Regions from separate parts of the Micrococcus sp. iso_239 genome, predicted to be linked through region 3. Evidence: predicted binding sites of a transcription regulator. Region 3 holds the regulator's gene; each other region holds the start of a gene.
The links. Region 3 encodes HrcA, which represses chaperone genes, less so after heat shock. Its sites were predicted from a motif close to TTNGCACTCGNNNNNNNCGAGTGCNAA; they were not measured.

Region 1 (10,350 bases), 540 kb from region 3:
AGGACGGCCTCGATCACCCGCGCATATCCCTCGCCGACGTCCCGGCCCGTGACGTGCAGGGTCATCTGCCCACGCTCCGCGTAGTACTGGTCTCGCCGGGCGTCCCGGGCGTGTTGCTCGGCACTCCGGTGCACCTCGCCGTCGTACTGGAGGACGAGCCGGCAGTCCTCGAACCACAGATCGGCCTCGGGGGCGTCCCGCCGCCCGGGGTCGAACACGTGCTGCAGCGTCGGCTCGCCCAGCCCCGCCTCGACGAGCGCCAGCCTCAGCCGGGTCTCCTGCGGCGAGTCGGCACCCACCCGTACGCGCTCGAGCGCCGCCGTCGCCCGCGGTCTTCCGACGAACCGCCCGAGCGGCCGCATCGCCTCGTGCAGCGCGGTGACCGTGGTGATGGGAGGCCGCCGGCCGCGCGGGGACCAGGGGTGACGGACCAGGTGGTCACCCGCCGACACGAGGGATGCCTCGTCCCAGGGGTGGCCGATCGAGCACAGATCGAGCCAGGTCCGTTCCGGCGTCGTCACCCGTAGCCCGAGCACGGAGGTGACGTGGCCGGCGGGCAGGGGTCTGCGGTGCTCCATGACGCCGGGGATCCGCGCCCGTGCGGTGCCGCGGTGCAACGTGATCTCGACGGCGGCGCGTCGCGTGGCCCCGCCCGGGGGAAGCGGGAGGCCGTGGAGGTGCGCCGCCGTCTCGTGGGAGAGAACGGCGTCGGGACGGGACCGCAGGAGGGCGGTCAGCAGGTCGAGGCCGACCCCGTGGTGCGGCGGCGGGAGCCCAGCCGACTCCCAGGTGCGCAGCGGCATGTCACGGCGACGGTGGATGCCGCGGGCGAGGCGGAGGACGTCGGACCGCCGCACCCGGCTGGGCGGCAGACCGCGTTCGAGCACGTCGCGGGTGGTGAAGACGGGGACGAGGGGGAGATCGGGGGCGAAGGACATGGGTCGACCTTGACGCGGTCGGCCCGACGACGGCCGGGCGGGCCGCGTGTCTGTGCACACCGGCGCGGGGTGGGCCGGCTGTGCAGGACTCGGCGGCGGCCGGTTGTCCCGCCGGGACGACGTCGTCATGGCTCGGTGGGCAGAACTGCGAGGAGTTCCGCCCACGCAACATCCGTGGGCAGAAGAGAGGGCGCTTCTGCCCACGGAGACCGAAAACCTGCGGATGCTGCCCACGCGATGGGCGGGGGTGCGGTTTCTGCCCACGGAGGGGGGAGGGGGGAGGGCGGGGAGTGGGGGAGGGACAGGTTGCGGGCCGCAGTCGTGACCACTCCGCGTGCTCTTGGGCCCGGAACCCGCCCCGCCCGCCGCCCCACGGCATCCCACCGCACCGCGCCCCACGCCTCCGCCCGCGGCGGACGGCGGGGACACGGCTGGCACTCATGTTGAAGGAGTGCCAGAACCCGGAGTAGAGTCAGGACTGGCACTCGGGGGTACCGGGTGCCAATGCCCGAGGTGGACCGTCCGGCACCGCGACGACGGAGGGTCTGACGCCCGTGGCGCACCCGCAGACCACAGCATCAGCGGACCGGCGAGCCCGCCGGAGCCGCATGTCGACGAAGAAGGAGTGTGCAGCATGTCTGTCTCCATCAAGCCCCTCGAGGATCGCATCGTTGTCCGCCCCCTGGAGGCCGAGCAGACCACCGCGTCGGGCCTCGTGATCCCGGACACCGCCAAGGAGAAGCCGCAGGAGGGCCAGGTCGTGGCCGTGGGCCCGGGCCGGGTCGCCGAGAACGGCAACCGCGTGCCCGTCGACGTCGCCGAGGGTGACGTCGTGCTGTACTCCAAGTACGGCGGCACCGAGGTCAAGGTCGGCGGCGAGGAGTACCTGGTGCTCTCCGCCCGCGACGTGCTGGCCGTCGTCACCAAGTGACCCCGCCGCGACGGGCCCGGTGAGCGGCGCGCACCGCACCGGTGCGCGCGCCCCGGGCCCCTCGCGTCCCCGCACCCCCTGACTCCCTGAACGAAAGGAGCGTCCGTCATGGCCAAGCAGCTGGCTTTCAACGACGACGCACGCCGCGCCCTCCAGGCCGGCATCGACAAGCTCGCCGACACCGTCAAGGTCACCCTCGGCCCCAAGGGCCGCAACGTGGTGCTCGACAAGGCGTGGGGCGCCCCCACCATCACCAACGACGGCGTCACGATCGCCCGTGAGGTGGAGCTGGAGGACCCGTACGAGAACATGGGCGCCCAGCTCGCCAAGGAGGTCGCCACCAAGACCAACGACATCGCGGGCGACGGCACCACCACCGCCACCGTGCTGGCCCAGGCGCTCGTGAACGAGGGCATGCGCCAGGTCGCCGCCGGCGCCGCGCCGGGCGAGGTCAAGAAGGGCATCGAGGTGGCCGTGGCCGCCGTCGAGCGGCGCCTGCAGGAGAACGCCCGCCCGGTCGAGGGCCAGGAGGTGGCCCACGTGGCCGCCATCTCGGCCCAGAACGACGAGGTCGGCGAGCTGCTGGCCCGCGCGTTCGACACGGTCGGCACCGACGGCGTCATCACCATCGAGGAGTCCTCCACGACCTCCACCGAGCTGGACGTCACCGAGGGCATGCAGTTCGACAAGGGCTTCCTGTCCCCGTACATGGTCACCGACGCCGAGCGTCAGGAGGCCGTGCTCGAGGACGCCTACGTCCTGATCAACTCGGGCAAGATCTCCAACGTACAGGAGCTGCTGCCCCTGCTGGAGAAGGTCCTGCAGGCCAACAAGCCGCTGTTCGTGATCGCCGAGGACATCGAGGGCGAGGCCCTGTCCACCCTCGTGGTGAACAAGATCCGCGGCACCCTGAACGTCGTGGCCGTCAAGGCCCCGGGCTTCGGCGACCGCCGCAAGGCCATGATGCAGGACATCGCGATCCTCACCGGCGCCCAGGTCGTCTCCCCGGACCTCGGCATGAAGCTCGAGCAGGCCGACCTGGACGTGCTCGGCTCCGCCCGCCGCATCACCGTCACCAAGGACGAGACCACCATCGTCGACGGCGGCGGTGCGGCCGAGGACGTCGAGGCCCGGGTCGCCCAGATCAAGGCCGAGTCCGCCGCGACCGACTCCGACTGGGACCGCGAGAAGCTCCAGGAGCGCCTCGCCAAGCTCTCCGGCGGCATCGGCGTGATCCGCGTGGGCGCCGCCACCGAGGTGGAGCTCAAGGAGCGCAAGCACCGCATCGAGGACGCCGTGTCCTCGACCCGCGCCGCCCTCGAGGAGGGCATCGTGGCCGGCGGGGGCACCGCGCTCATCAACGCGCTGAGCGTGCTCGACACCGACGCCAACGTCCAGGCCCTGACCGGCGACGCCGCCGTGGGCGTGGACATCGTCCGCAAGGCCCTGAAGCAGCCGCTGCGCTGGATCGCCCAGAACGCGGGCGAGGACGGCTACGTGGTGGTCTCCAAGGTCGCCGAGCTGGAGCCGAACCACGGCTTCAACGCGAAGACCGGCGTCTACGGCGACCTGATCGCCGACGGCGTGATCGACCCGGTCAAGGTGACCCGCTCCGCGCTGGCCAACGCCGCCTCCATCGCGGCCCTCGTGCTGACCACCGAGACCCTCGTGGCGGACAAGCCCGCCGAGGAGGACGAGGCCGGCCACCAGCACTGACCCCTCCGTCGGCCCTGACGCGGCCGGCCGACGACGACGGCCCCTCGCCCGCCCGGGTGAGGGGCCGTCGTCGTGCGGGCGGGAGACGACCGCCGTCCGGCGCGCCCCCTATGGTGTCCCCATGGACACACCCACGCCGCCCCGTCCCACCGGGTCCCACACGACCCGGACCCCGGCCCGGCCACGGCTGCGCCGCTTCGTCCGCGAGTTCTCCTATCCGCACGGCATCCACCCGGCCCTCGTGCCGGGCGTGTCCGTGGAGGACCGCCGGGTGCGCTACGGCGTGGACCGGGTGATCCTCGCCGTCGTCGGCCTGCTGGTGGTCGGCTTCGTGGTGTGGGGCGTGCTGCAGCCGGACGCCGTGCTGGCCGTCTCGAGCGCGGCCCTCGACTGGGTGATGGTCCACGCCGGCTGGCTGTTCGCCCTGCTGGCCATCGGGATGGTGGTGTTCCTGCTGGCCCTGGCGTTCTCTCGGTACGGCGAGATCCCGCTGGGCCTGGACGGGGAGAAGCCGGAGTACTCCACGGCGAGCTGGTCGGCCATGCTCTTCGCGGCCGGCATCGGCATCGGCATCATCTTCTTCGGCCCGTACGAGCCGCTGACCTACTACCTGGCCCCGCGCCCGGGGGCGTACGAGGCGGGGAGCGAGGAGGCGGTGACGGGCGCGCTGGCCCAGGCCGCGCTGCACTGGGGCGTGAACGCGTGGGCGATCTACGCGGTCGTCGGCCTGTCGGTCGGCTACGTGTCCTACCGCCGGGGCCGGGTGCCGCTGATGAGCTCGATCATCGCGCCGCTGTTCGGCGACTCCCAGCGCAGCGACTCCGTCGGCGCGCGCCTGATCGACGGGCTCGCGATCATCGCCACACTGTTCGGCACGGCGGCCTCGCTGGGCATCGGCGCCCTGCAGATCGGCCGCGGCGTGGAGATCGTCTCGGGCTGGTCGGCGCCGGGGAACACGGTGGCGCTGGGGATCATCGTGGTGCTCACGATCGGCACCATCTTCTCGGCGGTGTCCGGTGTGGCCCGCGGCATCCGGTGGCTGTCCAACATCAACATGCTGCTCGCCCTCGGCCTGGCGCTGTTCTTCTTCGTCGTCGGCCCGACGGCGTTCCTGCTGAACACCGTGCCCGGCGTCCTGATGGACTACGTCTCCTCCGCCCCGGACGCCCTCGGCGCCTCGATGGCCCAGGGGGAGGACATGCAGGAGTTCCTCTCCAGCTGGACGATCTTCTACTGGGCGTGGTGGGTCAGCTGGGCCCCGTTCGTGGGCGTGTTCATGGCGAAGATCTCGAAGGGTCGGACCATCCGCCAGTACGTCCTCGGCGCCCTGTTCATCCCGGCCGCGGTGATCGTCGGCGCGTTCACGATCATCGGCGGCACCACCATCTGGCTGCAGCGGACGCAGGGCTCCGTGGCGCCGGACGGCACGGCCGCCTCGCTGCCCGCGCCGGCGGAGATCTTCTGGGTGGTCCTGGACCAGCTGCCCGGCGGCGGGCTGGTGGCCCCGGTCGTGATCGTCATGCTGGCGGTCTTCTTCATCACGACGGCGGACTCCGCCTCGATTGTGAACTCGCAGCTCTCGCAGCGCGGCGCCCCGGCCCCGCGCCGCACGATCACGGTGTTCTGGGCACTGTGCATGGCGGGCATCGCCGTTGTGATGCTGCTGACCGGCGGCGACACCGCGCTCACCGGCCTGCAGAACCTCATCACCATCACGGCGCTGCCGTTCACCGTGGTGCTCGTCCTCATGGCGGTCGCACTCCAGCGCGAACTGGCCAACGACCCCTTCGCGATCCGTGACCGGTACCAGCGGGCCGCCGTCGAGAAGGCGACGGTGCGGGGCCTGGTGGAGTACGGGGACGACTTCGCGTTCACGGTGGAGCGCACCCCGCCGGGCAGCTGGTACGCGGCCGGCGAGGGGTTCGACTCCACCGCCGCGGAGATCACCGACTGGTACCGCCGCACGGACGAGGACGGGAACCCCGTGGACTACGACTACGTGCTGGGCGAGTACCTGGACGAGGGGGACGGGGCCGGCGCGGACGGACCCGCCGGAGCGGGCCCGTCCGGTCGCTGACTCAGGCGCGCGGCTCCGGGGTGCCGACGAGCTCGGCGCGGGAGTCGGCGGTCGCGTGGGCGCGGGCCTCGACGATCTCCTCCTCGTCCTCGCCGAAGATGTCGCCGCGCGGGGCGTCGTAGCGGTCCCGGTCGAGGATGCCCTCCTGGGAGGCCACGAGCGCGGGGATGAGGGCCTGGCCGGACACGTTGAGGGCGGTGCGGCCCATGTCCACGATCGGGTCGACGGCCAGGAGCAGGGCCATGCCCTCGAGGGGCAGCCCGGCGGTGGACAGCGTGAGCGTGAGCATCACGGTGGCGCCGGTGGTGCCGGCGGTCGCGGCCGAGCCCAGCACGGACACGAGTGCCACGAGGGCGTACTGGCTCAGGCTCATGTCGATCCCGTAGAACTGGGCGATGAACACGGCGGCCACGGCCGGGTAGATCGCGGCGCAGCCGTCCATCTTGGTGGTGGCGCCCAGCGGGACGGCGAAGGAGGCGTAGCCGGTGGGCACGCCGAAGTTGCGCTCGGCCACCCGCTGGGTGACGGGCAGCGTGCCGAGGGAGGAGCGGGAGACGAAGCCGAGCTGGAACGCCGGCCACACGCCGGTGAAGAACTGCTTGACGGAGAGCCCGTGCAGGCGCGCCAGCACCGGGTACACCACGAGCATCACGAGGGCCAGGCCCACGTAGATCGCCACCACGAACTTGGCCAGCGTGCCCATCGTGGACCAGCCGTACGAGGCCACGGCGTTGCCCAGCAGGCCGATGGTGCCGATCGGGGCCAGGCGGATGATCCACCACAGCAGCTTCTGGATGATCGCGAGCACCGAGCGGGAGAACGTGAGGAACGGGGCGGCCTTCTCGCCGACCTTGAGCGCGGCCACGCCCACGACGATCGCGATCACGAGGATCTGCAGCACGTTGAACGTGGGGGAGGAGGCGAGCGCGCCGTCCTCGCCCGCCGTGGTCTTGACGGTCAGGCCGAGGAAGTTCGCCGGCACCAGGGAGGTCAGGAAGTCGAGCCAGCCGACGTCCTTGGCCTGGTACGACGCCGGCGCGGTCTGGCCGGTGCCCACGCCCGGCTGCAGCACGACGCCGACGGCGAGGCCGATGAGCACCGCGATCAGGCTCGTGATGGCGAACCACAGCAGGGTCTTGGCGGCCAGGCGGGCCGCGTTGGTCACCTGGGCCAGGTTGGCGATGGAGGCGACGACGGCGAAGAAGACCAGCGGGACGACCGTGGCCTTCAGCAGGCTGATGTAGATGCTGCCGACGGTGGCCAGCGTCTCGCCGAGCCAGGTCGGGTGCTCGGAGGTGTGCCCCGTCGCGCGGGCGATCAGGCCCAGGACGAGGCCGAGGACGAGGGCGGCGGCGATCTGCCAGCCGAAGTTCGACGTCCAGGCGGGGAGCCGGCGTCGGGGCGCCGGTGCGGGGGAGGACTGTGCGGTGCTCATCCGGGGAGGTTAGGCGCTCTAATACCACGACGTCGAAACGGATTGCGCCATGTGACGTCGTGGTGACGCCCGTCTCGCCCTCGCGTGGCCCAGCGCGGAGGCCCTGTGACGTGGCCCGCACCCGGGTCGCCGGTTTGACCCCCGGGCATAGAATCGCGGAAACACCCGTCCCGAAAGGCGCCTTCGTGACCAACACCAGCACCGGTCCCAGCCCCGAGCCCGTCCACTCCTCCTCGGATCCCTTCGGCTTCTTCGGCCTCACCTATGACGACGTCCTGCTGCTGCCCAACGCCACCGACGTGATCCCCGCGGACGCGGACACGGGCACCCGGCTGACCCGCAACATCCGCTTGAACATCCCCATCGTCTCCGCGGCGATGGACACCGTGACCGAGGCCCCGCTGGCCATCGCCATGGCCCGCCAGGGCGGCATGGGCATCATCCACCGCAACCTGTCCATCGAGGACCAGGCCCGCCACGTGGACACCGTGAAGCGCTCCGAGTCGGGGATGATCAAGGACCCCGTGACCATCGGCCCGGACGCCACGCTCGCGGACCTGGACGAGCTGTGCGCCCAGTACCGCGTCTCGGGCCTGCCGGTGGTGGCCGAGGACATGACGCTGCTGGGCATCATCACCAACCGCGACACCCGCTTCATCCCGCGCGAGGAGTGGGCCACCCGCACGGTGGACACCGCCATGACCCGCATGCCGCTGGTCACCGCGCAGGAGGGCATCTCGCGCGCCGAGACCATCCGCCTGTTCTCCCAGAACCGCGTGGAGAAGCTGCCGCTCGTGGACGATGCGGGCCGCCTGACCGGTCTGATCACCATCAAGGACTTCGACAAGGCGGAGCAGTACCCGGACGCCGCGAAGGACGACGAGGGCCGGCTGCTCGTCGGCGGCGCCGTCGGCTTCTTCGGCGACGGCTGGGAGCGCGCCATGGCGCTCGTCGAGGCGGGTGTGGACGCCCTCGTGGTGGACACCGCGAACGGCCACACGCACGGCGTGCTGGACATGATCGCGCGCCTGAAGAAGGAGAAGGCGGCCGCGCACGTCGATGTCATCGGCGGTCAGGCCGCGACCTACGCGGGCGCCAAGGCGATCGTCGACGCCGGCGCGGACGCCGTGAAGGTGGGCGTGGGCCCGGGCTCGATCTGCACGACCCGTGTGGTGGCCGGCGTCGGCGTCCCGCAGATCACCGCCATCTACGAGGCGGCCAAGGCCACGCGCCCCGCGGGCGTCCCGCTGATCGCCGACGGCGGCCTGCAGCACTCCGGTGACATCGGCAAGGCCCTCGTGGCCGGCGCCGACTCGGTGATGCTCGGCTCCCTGCTGGCCGGCACGGCCGAGTCCCCGGGCGACCTCGTGTTCTACCAGGGCAAGCAGTTCAAGACCTACCGCGGCATGGGGTCCCTGGGCGCCATGCAGACCCGCAACGGCACGCGCTCCTTCTCCAAGGACCGCTACTTCCAGGCGGACGTGCCGGACGAGGACAAGCTGATCCCCGAGGGCATCGAGGGCCAGGTGCCCTTCCGGGGTCCGATCGCCTCGGTGGTCCACCAGCTCGTGGGCGGCCTGCGCCAGACGATGTTCTACACGGGCGCGTCCACGGTGGCCGATCTCAAGGAGAACGGTCGCTTCGTGCGCATCACCGCGGCGGGCCTGAAGGAGTCCCACCCGCACGACATCATGATGACCGTCGAGGCCCCGAACTACCGTTCGCGCTGACCCGCACGTCGGGTCCGGGGGAGCCCCCGGACGGGGCGGCGCCGACGACACGGTCGGCGCCGCCCCCGTGGCGCCTGGGCTAGGCTGGCCCGGTGACGAACCAGATTGAGATCGGCCGCGGCAAGCGCGGCCGCCGGGCCTTCTCCCTCGACGACGTGTCCGTGGTGCCCGCGCGGCGCACCCGGGATCCCCAGGACGTCAGCCTCACGTGGCGCATCGACGCCTACACGTTCGACATGCCCGTGATCGGTGCGCCCATGGACTCCGTGATGAGTCCGGAGACCGCCATCGCGATGGGGCGGCTGGGCGGTCTCGGCGTCCTCAACCTCGAGGGCCTGTGGACCCGCCACGAGGATCCGCGCCCGCTGCTCGAGGAGATCGCCGCCCTGGAGGCCGGCCCGGCCGGGACCGAGGCCACCCGCAAGCTGCAGGAGGCCTACGCGGCCCCCATCCGCCCCGATCTGATCACCGAGCGCCTCGCACAGATCCGCGAGGCCGGCGTCGTCGTCGCGGGCTCGCTGACCCCGCAGAACACGCAGGAGTTCTACCGCACCGTCGTGGCGGCGGGCGTGGACCTGTTCGTCATCCGCGGCACCACCGTCTCGGCCGAGCACGTCTCCTCCACCCAGGAGCCGCTGGACCTCAAGCAGTTCATCTACGAGCTGGACGTGCCCGTGATCGTGGGCGGGGCGGCCGGCTACACGCCGGCCCTGCACCTGATGCGCACCGGCGCGGCCGGTGTGCTCGTCGGCTTCGGCGGCGGCGCGTCCACCACCACGCGCCGCGCCATGGGCATCCGCGTGCCGATGGCCACGGCCATCTCGGACATCGCCGAGGCGCGCCGCGACTACATGGACGAGTCCGGCGGCCGCTACGTGCACGTGATCGCCGACGGCGGCGTCTCCACCTCGGGGGAGATCGTCAAGGCGATCGCCATGGGTGCGGACGCCGTCGTCCTGGGCGCCGCCCTGGCCCGCGCCACCGACGCCCCCGGCGGCGGCTGGCACTGGGGCCTCGAGGCCGCCCACCCGGAGCTGCCGCGCGGGCACCGCACCCACGTGGGCCAGGTGGCTCCGCTCGAGGAGGTCCTGTGGGGGCCCGGCCGCCACGCGGACGGCACGTCCAACCTGATGGGCGGCCTGAAGCGCGCCATGGCCACCTGCGGCTACACCGAGCTCAAGGACTTCCAGAAGGTGGAGGTCCTCGTGACCCCCACCCAGACCGTCTGATCCCCGCCGCCCCGAGGCGGCACCCCGACCGGAAGAGTTGATACGGCGTGCTGCGCACCGCCCTCAAGCCCGTCTGGCTGGCCACCCTGGTGCTGGCCCTCGTGGCGGCCGCGGTCTTCGTGGCGCTGTCCAAGTGGCAGTTCGAGTCCGCGGAGACGAACGCGCCGCCGCCGCGCACCCAGACCGAGAACGCCGTGCCGTTCCTGGAGCACGTGCGCCCCTACGAGGCCCTGCTGGGCTCGCAGGCCGACCAGGTGGTCACGGTCGAGGGGGAGTTCGTGCCCGGCACGGACG
Region 2 (10,350 bases), 910 kb from region 3:
GCGACCGCGTCCGGGCCGAGGTGGACGCGGCCCGGCGCCACGTGCGTCTCACCCGCGCCGGCGAGGACGCCGACGTCATCCTGCTCGTCGCCCTCGGCGCGGAGCCGCTGCCCGTGCCCGCGGACCTGACGCGGGCCGAGCTCCTCGCCGGCCACGGCGACGACGGCCCCCTCGGCCCCGGCGCGGTGCCGGCGGCGGTCCCGGCCCCCGGCTTCCTGCTCCTGCGCCGCTGAGCCGCGGCCGGCGTCAGTCCGCGTCCGCGGGTGGGACGGCGCGCAGCATGGTGGTCGTGGGGTGCAGCGCCACCGCGTCCTCGTCGCGGCGGGTCCGCAGCACCGTGTCCACGTAGGAGTCCACCGCCTCCTGCAGGGGCACGGCCTGGCCGCGGGCCTCGGAGAGGTACCAGCGGTGCTCGAGGAGCTGGTGCATCACCTCGGCGGGCTCGAGCTTGGCCCGCAGCTCGAGGGGCACCGAGCGGACCACGGGGTCGAACACCTCCACCACCCAGCGGTGCGCCGCAGCCTCGATGTCCATGTACGGGTCCCACTCCCGGCGGGCGGCCTCGATGTCGACGAGCAGCCGCCGGGCCTGGTTCTCCTGGACTTCGAGTCCCGTGAGGCGGGTCAGCCGACGGCGGTGGTAGCCCGCGTGGATCTCGACGGGTCGGGCGATCATCATCCCGGGGGCGTCGGCGGCGCGCAGTGAGTACTCGGCCAGCTCGAAGCCGAGCTCCTGCAGGCGGCGGACGCGGCGGTCCAGGCGCCACGGCTCGGTGCGGGGGAACAGCAGGGGCCCGGTCAGCTCGTCCCACAGCCGTCGGTAGGAGGCCACGAGCAGGTCCGGCGTGGTGACGGGGTCCACCTCCGGGTCCAGCAGCCCGCTGGCCTGCAGGTCCAGCAGCTCGCCGCCCACGTTCACGGCGGCCACGTCCAGGTCGTGTTCGCGCTGGCCGGTGGACAGCCGCTGCCGGAGCTCGCCGGTCTCGGCGTCCACCAGGTGGGCGGCGAACCCGCCCGCGTCGCGCCGGAACAGGACGTTGGACAGGGAGACGTCACCCCAGAAGAACCCCTCGAGGTGCAGCTCCACGAGCAGGGTCGCCAGCGCGTCCATGAGCCGCACGAGGGTGCGGCGCTCGAGGCGCTCCGAGAACACGGCGCGGTACGGCAGGGAGAAGCGCAGGTGCCGGGTCACGAGGGCGGCGGGCAGGGGCGTGCCGTCGTCCTCCGTGCGTCCGGTGACCACGGCCACCGGCACCACCGACGGCGCCGGGCTCCGCTCGAGCCGGCGCAGCAGCCGGTACTCGCGGAACGCGAGTTCTTCGGTGGTCTCCTTCACCGCCACGATGCCCCCGCCCACCCGGGCGAAGCGCACCACGTGACGGGAGATGCCCCGCGGCAGGGCCGCCAGCACCTCACGCGGCCACGTCTCGAGGGGGAGCGCCCAGGGCAGGGCGAGCAGAGACGTCGCCGGGTCCTCGGTCGCGTCCCCCGACGGGGCGCCCGTGATGGTCAGTCGATCGACGGGGGAGGGGGTCTCGGCGGTGTCCATGGTCACGATCCTTTCAGACAGGGCCGCTATGCTCGCCTGGCGCGGCGCGCCCGCTGCCCGCCGGCTCCGGTGCTCGACCCGGACCGACTGCCCCACGAGGAGGACCCTTGGCCCGGAACACGTCAGGCTCGCACACCTCGGCGACGGACGCTCGTGCGCGTGCCCGCCAGATCCAGGAGGAGCAGCGCAGGAAGGACAGTCGCCGCCGCACCGGCGTCATCTGGGGCTCGGTCCTCGCGGTGGTGCTCGTGATCGGCCTCGTCGTCGCGTTCGTGCTCAACCGCAACGGCGACGACGCCGCGGCCGCCGGCCCCATCCCCGCCGTGGCGAACGAGCAGGGCGGCATCGAGTTGACCTCGGCCACGGACCTGGCGGAGGGCGCGGGAGAACGCGAGGTCGACCCCTCGAAGATCGAGGTGCCGAAGCAGGCCGCGAGCTCTCAGCCCGAGACCCTGCCGAACACCGAGGCCCGTGGTGACGGTGAGCCGACGCGGATCGTGCTCTACGCGGACTTCAACTGCGTGCACTGCGCGGACTTCGAGTCCACCAACGGGGACCAGATCGAGCAGTGGCTCGAGCAGGGCCAGGTCACGGTCGAGTACCGGATGGTGGACTACCTGAGCGCCCCGAACAACCAGAACTACTCGGCCCGCGCCGCCAACGCCGCGTACTGCGTGGCGGACCAGAAGCCCGAGGCCTACAACGGCTTCGTGTCCGCCCTGTTCGCCGCCTACGACGAGCACCAGGGCAAGGGCCTGGACAACGCGGCGCTCACGCAGCTCGCGCAGGAGCACGGCGCGGACATCGCCTCCTGCGTCGAGGACGGCACGTTCCGCTCCGCGGTCGAGCACACCACCCGCCAGGCGCGCGTCGCCGGTGTGGCCGGCACTCCCACCGTGTTCGTGGACGGGAAGAACTGGGCCCTCGACGGCGAGGACAAGACCTTCGCCGATTGGGCGGGCGCCAAGATCGCCGGCTGACCCGGCTGACCCGTCGCCGAGGTCCGCGGGGCGTCCCCACGCAGGGGGCGCCCCGCGCCGTCCGCCCGGGCCTTGTACGCTGAAAGGGCCGGCCGCGGCGCCCCGGGCGCCGGCCGCAGGCCTCCTTAGCTCAGCTGGCCAGAGCAGCTGCCTTGTAAACAGCAGGTCGCCGGTTCGAATCCGGCAGGGGGCTCCACCCCACCGCGGGCCCGACGGCGCCGCGCACCTCCGCCGGGAGGGCGCGGCGCCGTCGTCGTGTCCGGCGCGGGCCGACGCTGGGGCGCCGCTGTGCGCGCCCGTGGCCATCCGCCGGGCTTGGCTGGCGGATCCGCCAGAGATGCCTCGACCATCCGCCAGACTTCGACCCTGGGCCTCGTCGTGACGGAATCGTGACCTTACCGTGATCCCAGTCACCCCGGCCCGAGCCCCTCGGGCACCCGCGTCCGGTGGCCCAGAACTCCGAGGAGATCCCGTGCAGTCCTCCCCACTCCGCAGCACCCGCCGCCGCATCGGCGCCCTCGTGGCCGGCGCCGTCCTCGCCGGCGGGACCCTGACCTCGTCCCCCGCGCTCGCGGCCCCCTCCGGCGACGCCCCCGCCGCACCGGCAGCCACCCCGACCGCCGCCTCGCCCCTGGCGGCGGCGCAGGTCGAGGACCCGAACGCCGACGGCTACGACTCCTTCATCGTCACCTACAAGGAGACCGCCGCCACCGCCCACGCGAAGGGCCGAGCCAACGCCTGGGGCAAGGCCGCGAAGGAGGCCGGCGTCTCCGTGAAGGAGCTGCGTGAGACCGCGCTCGGCTCCCGCGTGGTCAAGGCGGACCGCAAGCTGGATCAGGCCGAGTCCGCGAAGTTCATGGCCGACCTGAAGGCCTCCGGGGCGGTCGAGGCCGTGGAGCCGGACGCCATCCTCACCGCCACCGGCCTGAGCCCCGTGGACGCCCTCTACTCGCAGCAGTGGGGCTTCACCGGCACCCACGGCATGCGGGTCCCCGGGGCGTGGGACCGCACGACGGGCTCCGGTGCGACCGTGGCCGTCATCGACACCGGCATCACCTCCCACCCGGACCTCGACCGCAACGTCGTGCCCGGCTACGACTTCATCTCCGACGGCAGGGCGGCGCGCGACGGCGGGGGCCGCGACTCCAACCCGCGCGACGAGGGCGACTGGTACGCCGCTGGCGAGTGCGGCACCGCCGGTGCCTCCGACTCCTCGTGGCACGGCACCCACGTGGCGGGCACCGTCGCGGCCGTGGCCGACTCCCAGGGTGTCGTCGGCGTGGCCCCGAACGCGAAGATCCAGCCCATCCGCGTGCTCGGCAAGTGCGGCGGTTCGCTGTCCGACATCGCCGACGCGGTCGTGTGGGCCGCCGGCGGCACCGTGGCGGGCGTGCCGGCCAACCCGAACCCGGCGGACGTCATCAACATGTCCCTCGGCGGCTCCGGCACGTGCGGCACCACCTACCAGAACGCGATCAACGCGGCCGTCTCCCGCGGCGTGCCCGTCGTCGTGGCGGCGGGCAACGAGAACCAGCCCGCCGCCAACGTGCGCCCGGCCAACTGCCGGAACACCATCGTGGTGGCCGCCTCCACCTCGCAGGGCGCCCGCGCCTCGTTCTCGAACTACGGCTCCGCCGTGGACGTGACCGCCCCGGGCGCGAACATCATCTCGACCGTGAACAACGGCGCCACCACCCCGACGACGGCCGGCCACGCCGCCTACAACGGCACCTCGATGGCCACCCCGCACGTCGCGGGCCTGGCCGCCCTGCTGCTGGCCGAGCGGCCGAGCCTCACCCCGGCCCAGGTCGAGTCCACCCTCAGGTCCACGGCCCGCTCCATGCCGGTGACCTGCTCCGCGGGCTGCGGCGCCGGCCTGGCGGACGCCGCCAGGGCGGTCTCCTCCCTCGGTGGCAGCTCCTGACCGGAGCCCGCCCGGGCGCCGGGACCTCGTTGGTCGCCCAGGGCGGTTTCGAGCCCGGCGCCACGCTGACCGACGCCTGACGTGCTCGTCGGCTCTCGATGGCCGCTCCGCCGTGCGCGGGGTGGCCGTCGCCCGGGTGGACAGGCGGCGCCGCCTGAGGTATCGTTTTTCGAGTTGTCACCCCCATGGGGCGACGCCTGGATCTTTAGCTCAGTTGGTTAGAGCGTTCGCTTCACACGCGAGAGGTCGCTGGTTCGAGTCCAGTAAGATCCACCGCAGCAGGGCCCTCCTCCGGGAGGGCCCTTTCGCGTCCCCGGGCCGCGGTGCCGACGGCCCCGGCGGGGGAGGTGCCGGCGTGGTTGGATGGACGCGTCGGCGGGGCTCGGCCCACCGCCGTGGCGCGTCCAGCGCCCGCACACGGAAGGAGAGGGTGAGCCGCATGGAGCAGGAGGGCACCCAGGAGCCGGCGCGGTTCGACCCCCTCATCGCGGAGCCCCCGGCCGTCCCCACGCTCATCCCCGTGCTGCGCCCGGCCGGTGCCGAGGACGCCGCCGCTGTCGGCGACCTCGCGCTCGACCCGGAGGACCCCGGCCTGCTCGACCTCGACCCGGCGGAGTCGGCCCACCCGGCCGCGGTCGCCGTCGAGCCGACGGAGCCGCTGCCGCCCGTGGTCCGCCCCGCCGCCGCCGATCCGGCCCCGGCGCCGGCGCCGGAGCCGGAGCCGGAGGAATCGGCCGAGCCGGACGCGGAGACGCTGCCGGAGCCGGCCGCGGACGCGCCCCTGACCGAGCCGCCGCTGTCCGAGCAGGTGCCCACCTCCGTCCTGGCCCCCGCGGAGGCCGACGGCGCCCTGCCCGCCCCGGACGTGATCCCCGCGCCGGACATCACCGTCCCGGACCCGGTGGTCCCCGTGGGCCCGCCCGAGAAGCGCGGGCGTCGGCGCGGCCGGCGCTCCCGCGAGGTCTTCGTCGAGAACCTGCCGACGCAGGCGCTCGTGCTGGCCGACCGCCTGCACTCCTCGCCGTACGGGCGCCGCATGCGCTCCACGCTGCAGCAGCGCCGCGCGGAGGCGCAGGCCCTCGAGGCCCGCACCACCCTGGACTTCGCCCTCAAGCTGGGTGAGACCATGTTCAGCTTCGGCGCGGCCTCGCTGGACGTGGAGACCTCGATCATCGTGGCCACACAGGCCTACGGGATCCTCGAGACCGAGGTGGACCTGACCAACCAGTCCATCTCCCTGAACTACGCGCCCGACTCCTCACGCGGCGAGGCACCGTTCACCCTCCAGCGGGTGGTCCGCTCGTCCTCGGTGAACTTCGAGGGGCTCGTGGCCGTCCACCGGCTGGTCGAGGAGATCGCCGCGGGCGAGGTGGACCGGGCCGAGGCCCAGCGCCGGCTCGTGGAGATCCGGCATCAGCCCAAGCCGTTCCCCGCCGTCTTCGAGGTCCTCTTCTCCGGCGTGTTCGTGGCCTGCTTCGTGCCGTTCATCGGGGGGACCTGGACGGGTGCGGCCCTGGGCATGGTCTCCACCTGGCTGGTCTTCTGGCTCAAGATCCAGGCGGACAAGGCGCGCTTCCCGGAGATCTTCTCCACCATGTTCGGGGCGATCACGGCCACGGTGATCGCGCTGATGGCCCACGCCCTCGACCTGCCGGTCAACCCGGCGCTGGTGATCGCCGGCGGCATCATGATGCTCCTGCCCACGGCGAGGTTCGTCACCGCGGTGCAGGACGCCATCCACGGCTTCCCGGTGACCGCGGCGGGCCGCTTCCTCTCCGCGCTGCTCGTGTTCGCCGGCGTGATGGCCGGGATCATGATCGCCGTGGGCATCGGGGATCTCGTGGGATTCGAACAGCTGGACCTGGCCGAGGCGGGGACGCTGAGCTATCCGCCGCTGCTGCTGCTGGGCCTCGTGGTGGCCGCGGGCATGGCGGACGCGGTGGTGGAGCAGTCGCGGTGGCCGCAGATCCTGGCCTGCGGTCTCGTGTCCGGGGCCGGCTTCGGCGCGTACCTGGCCGCGCAGCAGGTCGGGGTCAGCGACCGGCTGGTGCCCGCGGTCGCCGCGGCGGCGGTCGGGTTCCTCGGCCGCCTGGTGGCCCAGCGGCTCGCGGCCCCGGCGCTCGTGATCGTCCTGCCGTCCATGCTGTTCCTGCTTCCCGGCCTCACCATGTTCCGGTCCGTCTACGGGTTCACCGTGGAGACCGGGGCCACGCTGCTGGGCGTCGAGGGACTGTTCAACGCCGCGGTCATCGTCGTGGCGATCGCGGCCGGCGTCGCCTTCGGCAACACCCTGGCCAAGCCGATCACCGACCGGATGGGCACGCTGCTGCCCACCGAACTCGTGATGCACCAGCGCGGCTGACCGGCGGCCCGGCTCAGTCGGGCAGGCGCCAGTCCACCGGGGCCGCGCCGGCCGCCTCGAGGAGCCGGTTCACCCGGCTGAAGGGCCGGGAGCCGAAGAACCCGCGGTGGGCGCTCAGGGGAGAGGGATGCGGGGACTCCACGACGCCGGCCCCCGCCGCCGTCAGCAGCGGCGCCATGCGCCGCGCGTCGGCTCCCCACAGCAGCCCCACGAGCGGGGTGCCGCGCGCGCAGAGAGCTCGCACCGCGGCCTCCGTGATCTGCTCCCAGCCGAGGCCGCGGTGGCTGCCGGGTGCGCCGGCCCGCACGCTGAGGGCGCGGTTCAGCAGCAGCACGCCCTGGTCCGTCCACGCGGAGAGGTCGCCGTGGGCGGGCGGGGTGATGCCGAGGTCGTCGTGCAGCTCCCGGTGGATGTTGGCCAGGGAGCGGGGCAGCGGCCTCACGTGGCGGTCCACCGCGAAGCTCAGGCCGATCGGATGGCCCGGCGTCGGGTAGGGGTCCTGGCCCAGCACGAGGACGCGGACGTCCGCGAACGACTGGCGGAACGCCCGCAGGATGTGCTCCGGTGCGGGCAGCACCTGCTCTCCGCCCGCCCGGCGGGCCCGCAGCCGCTCGCCGACCTGCTCGAACGCGGCGGCCTGCGGGGCGAGGGCCGCCTCCCAGCCCGGATCCAGGGGCGCGATGAACTCCATGCCCCGAGGGTAGACCGGGTGGGTACAGTGGCCGCCATGTCCCACCCCACGCCCGTCTCGCCCGATCCGGCCCCGGACGAGGGTGCCCGCGCGCGGGCGCGGCGGGACGAGCTGACGGACCTGGAGCGTGCGGTCCTGGACCTGGAGGCCGCCACCTGGCGGTACGGCGGGGCCAAGGACCACGCCGTCCGTGAGCGTCTGGGGCTGTCTCCGACCGCCTATTATCAGGTGTTGAACGGATTGCTGGACCGTGAGGCCGCCCTGGCCTACCGACCCCTGCTGGTCACGCGGCTGCTGCGCAAGCGCGGCACCCGCAGCCGGGCCCGGAGGGGGCCCGCGGATCCGGCGCCGTCCACGCCCGCTTCCCGCCAGGAGAACTGACCCATGGCCTACCAGCCCGACCGCTTCGACGAGGTCCCCGAGTACACGGACCAGCGCGGCGCGCACCGCGAGTCCTTCGCCGTCGCCGGCGCGACCGCCACGGGCGGGGGTCGCCGCCTGAGCCCGCTGCTCTGGGTGGCCGGCCTCGTCCTGCTCGCCGGCCTGTTCGTGGGCGTCGTCCTGCCGTGGCTCACCGGCGACCGCTCCGAGCCCGTCGCCGCCGAGAGCTCGACGACGGCCCCGGCTGCCGCGCCGTCGACGTCGGCGTCGTCCGTGTCCTCCTCGGCGTCCTCCGCGTCGGCGTCGACTGCGTCCGCGACCGAGTCCGCCACCCCGTCCGAGGACGCGGTGGAGGCGTCCCGTTCCGCGGCCGCGGCCGAGTCCTCGCGGGCGGCGCAGGAGGCGGCTGCCGCCGAGGCCGCCGAGTCGTCCCAGGCTGCCGCGTCGTCCCGGGCCGCCGCGGAGGCACAGGCGGCGGAGGCCTCGCGTTCCGAAGCCGCCGCGCAGTCCGCCGAGGCGTCCCGTGCCGCCGCCGAGGCACAGGCGGCGGAGGCCTCGCGTTCCGAGGCCGCCGCGCAGTCCGCAGAGGCGTCCCGGTCGGCGGCGGCCGTCCAGGCGGCGGAGTCCTCGCGCGCCGCCGCGTCCCGTTCGGCCGCCGCGGCGGAGGCCTCGCGCTCGCAGTCCGCGGCCGCGTCGAGCTCTCGTGCGGCCGCGCAGTCTGCGGCCGCGTCGAGCTCTCGTGCAGCCGCGCAGTCCGCGGCCGTGCGCGGCACCCACGTCACCGTGTACAACGCGACCCGCACCCAGGGCCTCGCCGCCTCCTACGCGCAGCGGCTCACGGGCGCCGGCTACACCTCGGTGGACGCGAAGAACTGGAGCGGCTACGGCATCCAGTCCTCCACCGTCCTGTACAACGGCTCGGCCAACAAGGCCGCCGCCGAGGCGGTCGGCAAGGAGCTCGGCTTCCCGGTCATGCAGACCCCGAACCTGCAGGTGAACGGTATCGCGGTGGTCGTCACCAGCTGATCCGCCCGTCGTGCGGCCGTGCCGGCCGCGCACCCTTTCCGGCCCCCGGCGGGGCGCCTTCCGAGGCGTTCTGCCGGGGGCCGTCCGCCGTCCGCGGAAGGGCGGGCCCCGCACTGCGGACCCTTTGCACTCTCCCGGTGCGAGTGCTCATAATGGGGTTAGCACTCCGAAGGCGCGACTGCCAGCCGTACCCCGGTCGGTCCGGCGCCGTGGAGGAGGACCTGTCCACCGGTGAGGCCCCCAGGGGCCGTCCGTCGCGGGCATCGGCGCGGGTCAGCCACCAGAAGTAGGAAGCCGACGTCCAGAAAGGACCTGCACATGGCCAAGACCATCGCATTCGACGAAGAGGCCCGCCGCGGCCTGGAGAAGGGCCTGAACACCCTGGCCGACGCCGTGAAGGTGACCCTCGGCCCCCGCGGCCGCAACGTGGTGCTGGAGAAGAAGTGGGGCGCCCCCACCATCACCAACGACGGCGTCTCCATCGCCAAGGAGATCGAGCTCGAGGACCCGTACGAGAAGATCGGCGCGGAGCTCGTCAAGGAGGTCGCCAAGAAGACCGACGACGTCGCCGGCGACGGCACCACCACCGCCACCGTGCTGGCCCAGGCGCTGGTCCGCGAGGGCCTGCGCAACGTGGCCGCGGGCGCCGACCCGCTGTCCCTGAAGCGCGGCATCGAGAAGGCCGTGGAGGCCGTCACCTCTGAGCTGCTCTCCGCCTCCCGCGAGATCGAGACCAAGGACCAGATCGCGGCCACCGCCTCGATCTCCGCCGCGGACAAGCAGATCGGCTCCCTCATCGCCGAGGCCCTGGACAAGGTCGGCAAGGAGGGCGTCATCACCGTCGAGGAGTCCAACACCTTCGGCCTCGAGCTCGAGCTCACCGAGGGCATGCGCTTCGACAAGGGCTACATCTCCGGTTACTTCGTGACCGACGCGGACCGCCAGGAGGCCGTCCTCGAGGATCCCTACATCCTCATCGTCAACTCGAAGATCTCCTCCGTGAAGGACATGGTGGCGATCCTCGAGAAGGTCATGCAGTCGGGCAAGCCGCTGCTGATCATCGCCGAGGACGTCGAGGGCGAGGCCCTGGCCACCCTCGTGGTCAACAAGATCCGCGGCACCTTCAAGTCCGTGGCCGTGAAGGCCCCGGGCTTCGGTGACCGCCGCAAGGCCATGCTCGCCGACATCGCCATCCTCACCGGCGGCCAGGTCATCTCCTCCGAGGTGGGCCTGTCCCTGGAGAACGCCACCCTCGACCTGCTGGGCTCCGCCCGCAAGGTGGTCATCACCAAGGACGAGACCACCATCGTGGAGGGTGGCGGCGACGCCGAGCAGATCGCCGGCCGCGTGGCCCAGATCCGCTCCGAGATCGAGAACACCGACTCGGACTACGATCGCGAGAAGCTGCAGGAGCGCCTCGCCAAGCTGGCCGGCGGCG
Region 3 (8,150 bases):
TGGAGATCGTGCGCGAGCGTCTCGAGCGCGAGTTCGACCTCGACCTCATCTCCACCGCGCCCAACGTGGTCTACGAGGTCACCCGGGAGGACCGTGAGGTCGTCACCGTGACCAACCCCTCCGAGTTCCCCGAGGGCAAGATCCTCGAGGTGCGCGAGCCCATGGCCTCGGCCACGATCATCGTGCCGGCGGAGTTCATCGGCGCCGTCATGGAGCTGTGCCAGGCCAAGCGCGGCAACCTCAAGGGCATGGACTACCTCTCCGAGGAACGCGTGGAGATCCGCTACTGGATCCCCCTGGCCGAGATCGTGTTCGACTTCTTCGACCAGCTCAAGTCCCGCACCAAGGGGTACGCCTCGCTGGACTGGAAGGCCGACGGCGACCAGGTCGCCGACCTCGTCAAGGTGGACATCCTGCTCCAGGGCGAACAGGTGGACGCGTTCTCCTCCATCACCCACAGGGACAACGCCTACGCGTACGGCGTGATGATGACGGGCAAGCTCAAGGAGCTGATCCCGCGCCAGCAGTACGAGGTGCCGATCCAGGCCGCCATCGGCTCGCGCATCATCGCCCGCGAGAACATCCGCGCGATCCGCAAGGACGTGCTCTCCAAGTGCTACGGCGGCGACATCTCCCGCAAGCGCAAGCTGCTCGAGAAGCAGAAGGAGGGCAAGAAGCGCATGAAGATGGTCGGCCGGGTCGAGGTCCCGCAGGAGGCCTTCATCGCCGCCCTGTCCTCGGACGGCGCCGTCGCCGACCAGGCCGCGAGGAAGTAAGTGCCCGCCCTGCCCCTCGGCGAGCCCGTCCCCGACGACGGCCGGCTGCCGGCCGACGTCGGGCAGCGGGTGCGCGCGGCCGCCCGCGACGGCGCGGCGCGCACCTTCAGCCTGTACGTCCACGTGCCGTTCTGCACGGTGCGCTGCGGCTACTGCGACTTCAACACGTACACGGCCGTCGACCTCGGCCCCGGCGCGGGTCGCGGCGACTACTGGGAGTCGGCGGTCGCGGAGCTGGACTTCGCCGCGGACGTGCTCGCGTCCTCGGACGTGCCCGCCCGCCCGCTGCACACGGTGTTCTTCGGCGGCGGCACGCCCACGCTCCTGCCGGCCGCGGACCTCGTGCGCATCCTCCAGGCGGCGGTGGACCGGTTCGGGATCGCGCCCGGCGCGGAGGTGACCACCGAGGCCAACCCGGACACGATCACCCCGGAGTACGCCCGCCAGCTCGCGGCCGGCGGCTTCACCCGTCTCTCCCTGGGCATGCAGTCCGCGATGCCGCACGTGCTCGCCACGCTCGAGCGCACCCATCGGCCCGAGTCCGTCCCCGCCGCCGTCGCCGCGGCCCGCGAGGCCGGCCTGGAGGTGTCCCTGGACCTGATCTACGGGACCGCGGGGGAGTCCCCCGCCGACTGGCGGGCCACGCTCGAGGCCGCCGTCGCCCTGGCCCCGGACCACGTGAGCGCGTACTCGCTGATCGTGGAGGAGGGCACCAAGCTCGGGGCCCAGGTGGCCCGCGGCGAGGTGGCGGACGTGGACCCCGACGACCAGGCGGACAAGTACCTGCTCGCCGAGGAGCTGCTCGGCGCCGCCGGCTACCGCTGGTACGAGGTGTCCAACTGGGCGCGCGACCCGCAGGGCTCCGGCGTCCACCGTGCGCGGCACAACGTGGCGTACTGGGAGGACCAGGACTGGTGGGGGATCGGCCCGGGTGCGCACTCGCACCTCGCCGGGGTCCGGTTCTGGAACGCCAAACACCCCGCCGCCTACGCGCAGCGGCTGGCCACGGGGGTCACCCCCGCCGTCGGCCGCGAGCGGCCCGACGCCGACGCGCGGCGCCTCGAGCGCATCATGCTCGCGGTGCGCACGGTGGGCGGGCTCCCGACCGCGGAGCTCGTCTCGGAGACGCCGGGGGAGGCCGCGCGGATCCGTGGGGCGATCGCCGAACTCATCGCCGCGGGCCTGCTGGACGGGCGCGCCGCCGTCGACGGGCGCATCGTCCCCACGCTCGAGGGGCGGCTGCTCAACGACGCGATCGTCCGGGCGCTGGCCGGCTTCTGACCGGCCGGCCCCGGGTCAGCGCAGGATGCGCAGGTTGAACGGGTACCGGAACGGACGGCCCTTGGACACGTGCGAGGCGCCCATCACGCCGTAGGCCGCCATGGCGGCCCACGTGAGCGCGCCGAGGATCGCGAAGATCGGGCCGACCACCGGCAGCAGGGACAGGAAGAAGAACAGGAGCGTGATGAGCGTGGGCGGCCCGGAGAAGTTCAGGGCCTCGCGCGACTCCTGCGAGGTGAACGGGCCGCGGTCGCGGTAGAGCAGCCACACGACCAGCGGGCCGAGCACGCCGAACGCCAGACTGAGGTGGGCCAGCGCCGCGCGGTCACGGTCCTGCTTCGCCGTGAGCGGGGCGCCGCGGCCGCCGGCCGAGACGAGCCAGGCGGGCGGGCCGTGGCCGGTGCGGCCGGCGTCGGGCTGCGCGCGGGTGTTCACGAGGGGCTCCTCCTGGATCGCGGGACCCGCGCGCCGGGGACCGGGCGCAGGGCATGGGCCAGCATAGCGCGGGCGGGCGGGGGCCGCGCCGAGATCAGTGCTCGGGTGCGGCGGTGAGGAAGTCGATGAGCTCCTCCACGCGGCCCAGCAGGGACGGCTCGAGGTCCGCGTACGTGGTGACGTGGGAGAGCAGCCGCTTCCACCCCAGCCCCGTGGCCTCCTTGCTCCCGTGCGGCCAGCCCAGTCCCCGCAGGATCCCCGTCTTCCAGTCCTGCCCCTTCGGCACGACGGGCCACGCGGGGATGCCGAGGACGGAGGGCTTGATGACCTGCCAGACGTCCACGTAGGGGTGACCGAGGATGAGCACGTTGCCCGCGGCCCCCGGCACCCGCATGGCCTCGGCCGCGAGGCGCTCCTCCTTGGACCCGGTGACGAGATGGTCCACGAGGATCCCGAGCCGGCGCCGCGGACCGGGGGCGAACGCACGGATCGCCCCGGCGAGGTCATCCACGCCGTGCAGGGGCTCCACGACGATGCCCTCGAGGCGCAGGTCCTCGCCCCACACCTTCTCCACCAGCTCGGCGTCGTGCACGCCCTCCACCCAGATGCGAGAGGCGCGGGCGGTGCGGGCCCGCGCCCCCTCGACCCGTCGCGAGCCGGAGGCGGTGCGGGCCGGCGCCGCCGGGGCCGCGGCGGTCGGGGGGACCAGGGTCACGGGCTCGCCGTCGATCCAGAAGCCGCCGCCGAGGGGGAAGCCGCGGCGCACGCCGCGGCGGTCCTCCAGGACCACCACGTGCACGCCGCCGGAGCGCTCGATGCCGATCACGGCCCCGGTGAACCCGGAGGCCACGTCCTCGACCACCGTGCCGGGGGTGGCGGGCACATCGGGGACGGTCCGGGCGGGGCGGCGCGTCAGGTCGTCGTGGCCCGCGGGGCCCCAGCTGCTCCAGTCCATGGGAGAGCACGGTAGCAACGGGGGCGGGCGATCACCGTGAGCGAAGCCGTGCGGGCCGGTCGGGTCGTCCCCCGGGTCGGACGGTAGCATTGGCACTTGACCCGCCGGAGTGCCAGCCAGGGGCACCTCCGGGGTCGCCCCGGATCCCGACGGACCAGAGGAGGACCGAGATGTTGGAGCAGCCCCGCCGCCTGCAGGTGCTCCAGGCGATCGTGGAGGACTACGTGGCGCTGCGCGAGCCCGTGGGCTCCAAGGCGCTCGTGGAACGGCACGCCCTGGGCGTGTCCTCCGCGACCGTGCGCAACGACATGGCTGCGCTCGAGGAGGAGGGCCTCATCGTGGCCCCGCACACCTCCGCCGGGCGCGTCCCCACGGACAAGGGCTACCGCGTGTTCGTCGACCGCCTCTCCGAGGTGAAGCCGCTGTCCCCGGCCGAGCGCCGGGCCGTGCGGACCCTGCTGGACCCGGAGACGGACACCGAGCACATGATGGAGTCCACGGTGCGCCTCCTGGCCCAGCTGACCCAGCAGGTCGCCGTCGCGCAGTTCCCCCACGAGGACGGCTCCACGATCCGCCACCTCGAACTGGTCTCCCTCACACCCACGCGCGTGCTCGTGGTCCTCATCCTGTCCACGGGACGGGTGGACCAGCGGCACGCCGTGCTGGACCGTCCGGTCGAGGAGGCGGAGCTGTCCGTGCTCCGCGGCCTCCTGCTGGACGCCCTGCTGGGGCTCGGTCCGGTGCAGGCGGCCACCGTGGTGGACGACGTCGTCACCCGGGTCCGCCCGGAGCACCGGCAGTCCGCCGCCCTCGTGGCCGCGGCCGTCCACGACCTGCTCGAGGCCGGCCGGCAGGACCGCATCGTGCTGGCCGGCACCGCCAACCTGGCCCGCTCCCCGGGGGACTTCGGCGCGTCCATCGGGCCGATCCTGGAGGCGCTCGAGGAGCAGGTGGTGCTGCTGCGCCTGCTCACGGAGATGGAGCAGGACGCCCACGGGGTGTCCGTGCGGATCGGGTCCGAGAACGCCGGATCGCTCGCGGACACCTCGGTGGTCGCGGCCGCCTACGGCCCCGGCGCCGTGGCGAAGGTCGGCGTCATCGGTCCGACCCGGATGGACTACCCGGGCACCATGGCCGCCGTCCGGGCGATCGCCCGCTATCTCTCCCGCATCCTGACCACCTGACGCGCCTCCGCGCGTCCTGGCGGGCCCCGTCCCGCATCGCCCCACGTCCCGCTCTCCCCGAGAGGAATCCCCACCGTGACCGACCACTACGAGACGCTCGGCGTCAGCCGTGACGCCAGCACCGAGGAGATCCGCCGCGCCTACCGCAAGCTCGCGCGCACCCACCACCCGGACGTCAACCCCGACCCGGAGGCGGCCGAGCAGTTCAAGCGCATCTCCCACGCCTACGAGGTGCTCTCGGACGAGGGACGGCGTCGGGCCTACGACACGACGGGCAATGAGAACGGCCAGGCCGGCTTCCCGGGCGGCTTCGGCGGGGCGGGCGGCTTCGGGGGCTTCGCCGACATCTTCGAGACCTTCATGAACGCCGCCGGCCAGGGCGGCCGCGGCGGCCCCGCCAGCCGCGCCCGCCGCGGTCAGGACGCCCTGGTGACCGCGCGGATCGACCTGCGCGACGCCGTCTTCGGCGGCGAGCAGACGATCGAGCTGGACACGGCCGTGCGCTGCGATCGGTGCGAGGGCTCGTGCTGCGAGCCCGGCACCCAGCCGGAGACCTGCCAGACCTGCCACGGCCACGGCATGATCCAGCGCCCCGTGCGGTCGCTGCTGGGCACCGTCATGGCCACCGAGGCCTGCCCCGCCTGCCAGGGGTTCGGCACCGTCATCCCGACGCCCTGCCACGAGTGCGACGGGCAGGGCCGCGTCCGCACCCGGACGCCGCTGACCCTGCGCATCCCCGCGGGCGTGGACGACGGCACCCGCATCCACCTCGCCGGCCGCGGTGAGGCCGGCCCGGGCGGCGGCCCGAACGGGGACCTCTACGTGGAGATCGCGGTCCGCCCGGACGAGACCTTCCGCCGCGAGGGCGACCACCTGGCCACCACCGTGACCGTCCCCATGGCCGCCGCGGCCCTGGGCACCACCGTCACGCTGGACACCCTGGACGGCAAGCAGTCCGTCAGCCTGGACCCGGGCGTGCAGTCCGGCCACGTCGAGGTCCTCCACGGCCTGGGCGTCGGCCGCCTGCGCGGGCAGGGCCGTGGCGACCTCAAGGTGGACGTGGTGGTCACCACGCCCACCGACCTGGACGACGAGCAGCGCCAGCTCCTGGAGCGCCTGGCCGAGGTGCGCGGCGAGGAGGTCGTGCACGGCGCACCCCAGGCCAAGGGCATGTTCGCCCGGCTGCGGGAGAACCTGAGGAACCTGTGACCGCCCCCCTGTTCCACCTCGAACCGGGCACCCTGGCCGGTGCGAGCGCCGGCGCGGAGGTCGTCTTCGGCGGCCCCGAGGCCCGGCACGCCGCCGCGGCCATGCGCCTGGCCCCCGGGGAGGCCGTGCTCCTGGCCGACGGGTCGGGCACGCTCGGCCACGGCACCGTGCTCGCGGCCGCCCCGGACGCGGTGTCCGTGCGGCTGGACGCGGTGGCGGAGGAGCCGGCGCCCACCCCGGCGCTCGTGCTCGTCCAGGCCCTCGCCAAGGGCGACCGGGACCTCATGGCGGTCCAGGCCGCCGTCGAGCTCGGCGTGGACGCCGTGGTGCCCTGGGAGGCGGAGCGCTCGATCGTCCGCTGGAAGGGCCCCAAGGCCGCCAAGGCCCGCCAGAAGTGGGCGGACACGGCCCGCGCGGCCGCCAAGCAGGCGCGTCGCGCCCGGGTGCCCGCGGTCCGAGACCACGTCTCCGGGACGGCGGTCGCCGGGCTGGTCCGGGACGACGACGGCGGCCGGCTCGTCCTCGTGCTGCACGAGGACGCGGAGCACGGGGTGTCCGCGGTGCCCGTGGAGCGACTCTCCGCGGCCGCCGAGATCGCCGTCGTCGTGGGCCCCGAGGGCGGGATCGGCCCGGCCGAGCTCGAGGCCTGCGTGGCCGCGGGGGCCGTGCCGGTGCGGCTCGGCCCGCACGTGCTGCGCGCCTCCACGGCCGGCCCCGCCGCCCTCGCCGTGCTCCAGCACCGGCTCGGCCGCTGGTGAGCCCCGGCAGGACGACGCGCCGACGCCTAGACTGGACGGGACGTCCCGCCCCCACGACCCCGAGGTGATCCGCCCCATCGTGACCGTGCCCCCCACGACCCCGACCCCGCCCGCCACCGCGCACGAGGGGGTCGCGTTCGAGACCGCCGACCTCATGGTCCGCACGCTCGGACCGCAGGACGCCCTGCTGCGGATCCTCGGCGGCGTGTTCCCCACCGTGGACGTCACGGTCCGCGACCAGCGGCTGGACCTGGCCGGGCCGGTGGCCGACGTGGCCTCGGTGCGGCGCGTCGTCGAGGACCTGCGCTCGATCGCCCGCCGCGACCAGGCCGTCACCCCCGAGGTGATGGGCCAGGTCGTCCACCACGTCCGCGACGCCGCCACCGGGCGCGGCGCGGGTCAGCTGCACCTGGACTCGATCCTCTCGGGCCGGGGCCGCCGCATCCGCGCGAAGACCCTGCACCAGCAGGACTACGTGGAGGCGATCGACCGCTCCACCGTCGTCTTCGGCATCGGCCCGGCCGGCACCGGCAAGACCTACCTGGCCATGGCCAAGGCCGTGCAGGCGCTGCAGGCCAAGGAGGTCAACCGCATCATCCTCACCCGCCCGGCCGTCGAGGCCGGCGAGCGGCTCGGCTTCCTGCCCGGCGGGCTCTCCGAGAAGATCGACCCGTACCTGCGCCCTCTGTACGACGCGCTGCACGACATGATCGAGCCCGAGTCGATCCCGCGGCTGATGGAGGCCGGGACCATCGAGGTCGCCCCGCTGGCGTACATGCGCGGCCGCACCCTGAACGACGCGTTCGTGATCCTCGACGAGGCCCAGAACACCACCGGCGAGCAGATGAAGATGTTCCTGACCCGCCTCGGCTTCGGTGCCCGCATGGTCGTCACGGGCGACACCTCGCAGGTGGACCTGCCGCGCGGCACCCAGTCCGGCCTGGCCCAGGCCGTCGAGGTGCTCGAGGGGATCGAGGGCCTGGAGATGGTCCGCTTCGACTCCTCGGACGTGGTCCGGCACTCGCTGGTGAGCGCCATCGTGGACGCCTACGACGCCGCCCGCGGCCCCGCGGAGCGGTCCCAGAAGCGAGGAGGGGCCCGTCGTGGCCGTTGAGATCCTGAACGAGTCGGGGATCGAGGTCCCCGAGGACGCGCTGCTGCGCATGGCCCGGCACGTGTACGCGCGCCTGCACGTCCACGAGCGCGCCGAGACGGCCGTGACCGTCGTGGACGCCGTACGCATGGCCGAGCTGCACGAGGAGTGGATGGACCTGCCCGGGCCCACCGACGTGATGAGCCTGCCCATGGACGAGCTGACCCCCGGCTCGCCCGAGGCGCCGGCCGAGGGCGTGCTGGGCGACGTCGTGCTCTGCCCCGAGGTCGCCGCCGAGCAGGCGGCGCGCGGCGGGCACTCCCGTGACGACGAGCTGCTCCTGCTGCTCACCCACGGCATGCTCCACCTGCTCGGGTACGACCATCTCGAGGACGCCGAGCGCGAGGAGATGTTCACGCTCCAGGATCGGCTCGTCTCCGAGGTCCTCGGCCGGCCCGC

Region 1: groES (co-chaperone GroES) is a predicted target of HrcA. The motif match lies at 1,370-1,396, and genes of this name have one in related genera.
Region 2: groL (chaperonin GroEL) is a predicted target of HrcA. The motif match lies at 9,071-9,097, and genes of this name have one in related genera.

The regions. Positions count from the first base shown of each region.
Region 1 is NZ_CM149672.1:1,828,674-1,839,023, reverse strand. It holds gene AC0VX2_RS08490 (hypothetical protein) at 1-938, opposite strand, end outside; gene groES (co-chaperone GroES) at 1,573-1,869, shown strand; gene groL (chaperonin GroEL) at 1,978-3,585, shown strand; gene AC0VX2_RS08475 (BCCT family transporter) at 3,707-5,662, shown strand; gene AC0VX2_RS08470 (dicarboxylate/amino acid:cation symporter) at 5,664-7,097, opposite strand; gene guaB (IMP dehydrogenase) at 7,283-8,827, shown strand; gene AC0VX2_RS08460 (GuaB3 family IMP dehydrogenase-related protein) at 8,920-10,056, shown strand; gene AC0VX2_RS08455 (SURF1 family protein) at 10,104-10,350, shown strand, end outside.
Region 2 is NZ_CM149672.1:382,320-392,669, forward strand. It holds gene treZ (malto-oligosyltrehalose trehalohydrolase) at 1-233, shown strand, start outside; gene AC0VX2_RS01740 (DUF4032 domain-containing protein) at 247-1,548, opposite strand; gene AC0VX2_RS01745 (thioredoxin domain-containing protein) at 1,656-2,528, shown strand; tRNA gene AC0VX2_RS01750 (tRNA-Thr) at 2,648-2,724, shown strand; gene AC0VX2_RS01755 (S8 family peptidase) at 3,001-4,452, shown strand; tRNA gene AC0VX2_RS01760 (tRNA-Val) at 4,652-4,725, shown strand; gene AC0VX2_RS01765 (threonine/serine exporter family protein) at 4,892-6,814, shown strand; gene AC0VX2_RS01770 (uracil-DNA glycosylase) at 6,828-7,505, opposite strand; gene AC0VX2_RS01775 (DUF3263 domain-containing protein) at 7,542-7,886, shown strand; gene AC0VX2_RS01780 (LytR C-terminal domain-containing protein) at 7,890-8,912, shown strand; gene groL (chaperonin GroEL) at 9,231-10,350, shown strand, end outside.
Region 3 is NZ_CM149672.1:1,292,951-1,301,100, reverse strand. It holds gene lepA (translation elongation factor 4) at 1-776, shown strand, start outside; gene hemW (radical SAM family heme chaperone HemW) at 777-2,057, shown strand; gene AC0VX2_RS06050 (DUF4870 domain-containing protein) at 2,073-2,492, opposite strand; gene AC0VX2_RS06045 (DUF3097 family protein) at 2,587-3,447, opposite strand; gene hrcA (heat-inducible transcriptional repressor HrcA) at 3,621-4,631, shown strand; gene dnaJ (molecular chaperone DnaJ) at 4,707-5,840, shown strand; gene AC0VX2_RS06030 (16S rRNA (uracil(1498)-N(3))-methyltransferase) at 5,837-6,598, shown strand; gene AC0VX2_RS06025 (PhoH family protein) at 6,675-7,712, shown strand; gene ybeY (rRNA maturation RNase YbeY) at 7,702-8,150, shown strand, end outside.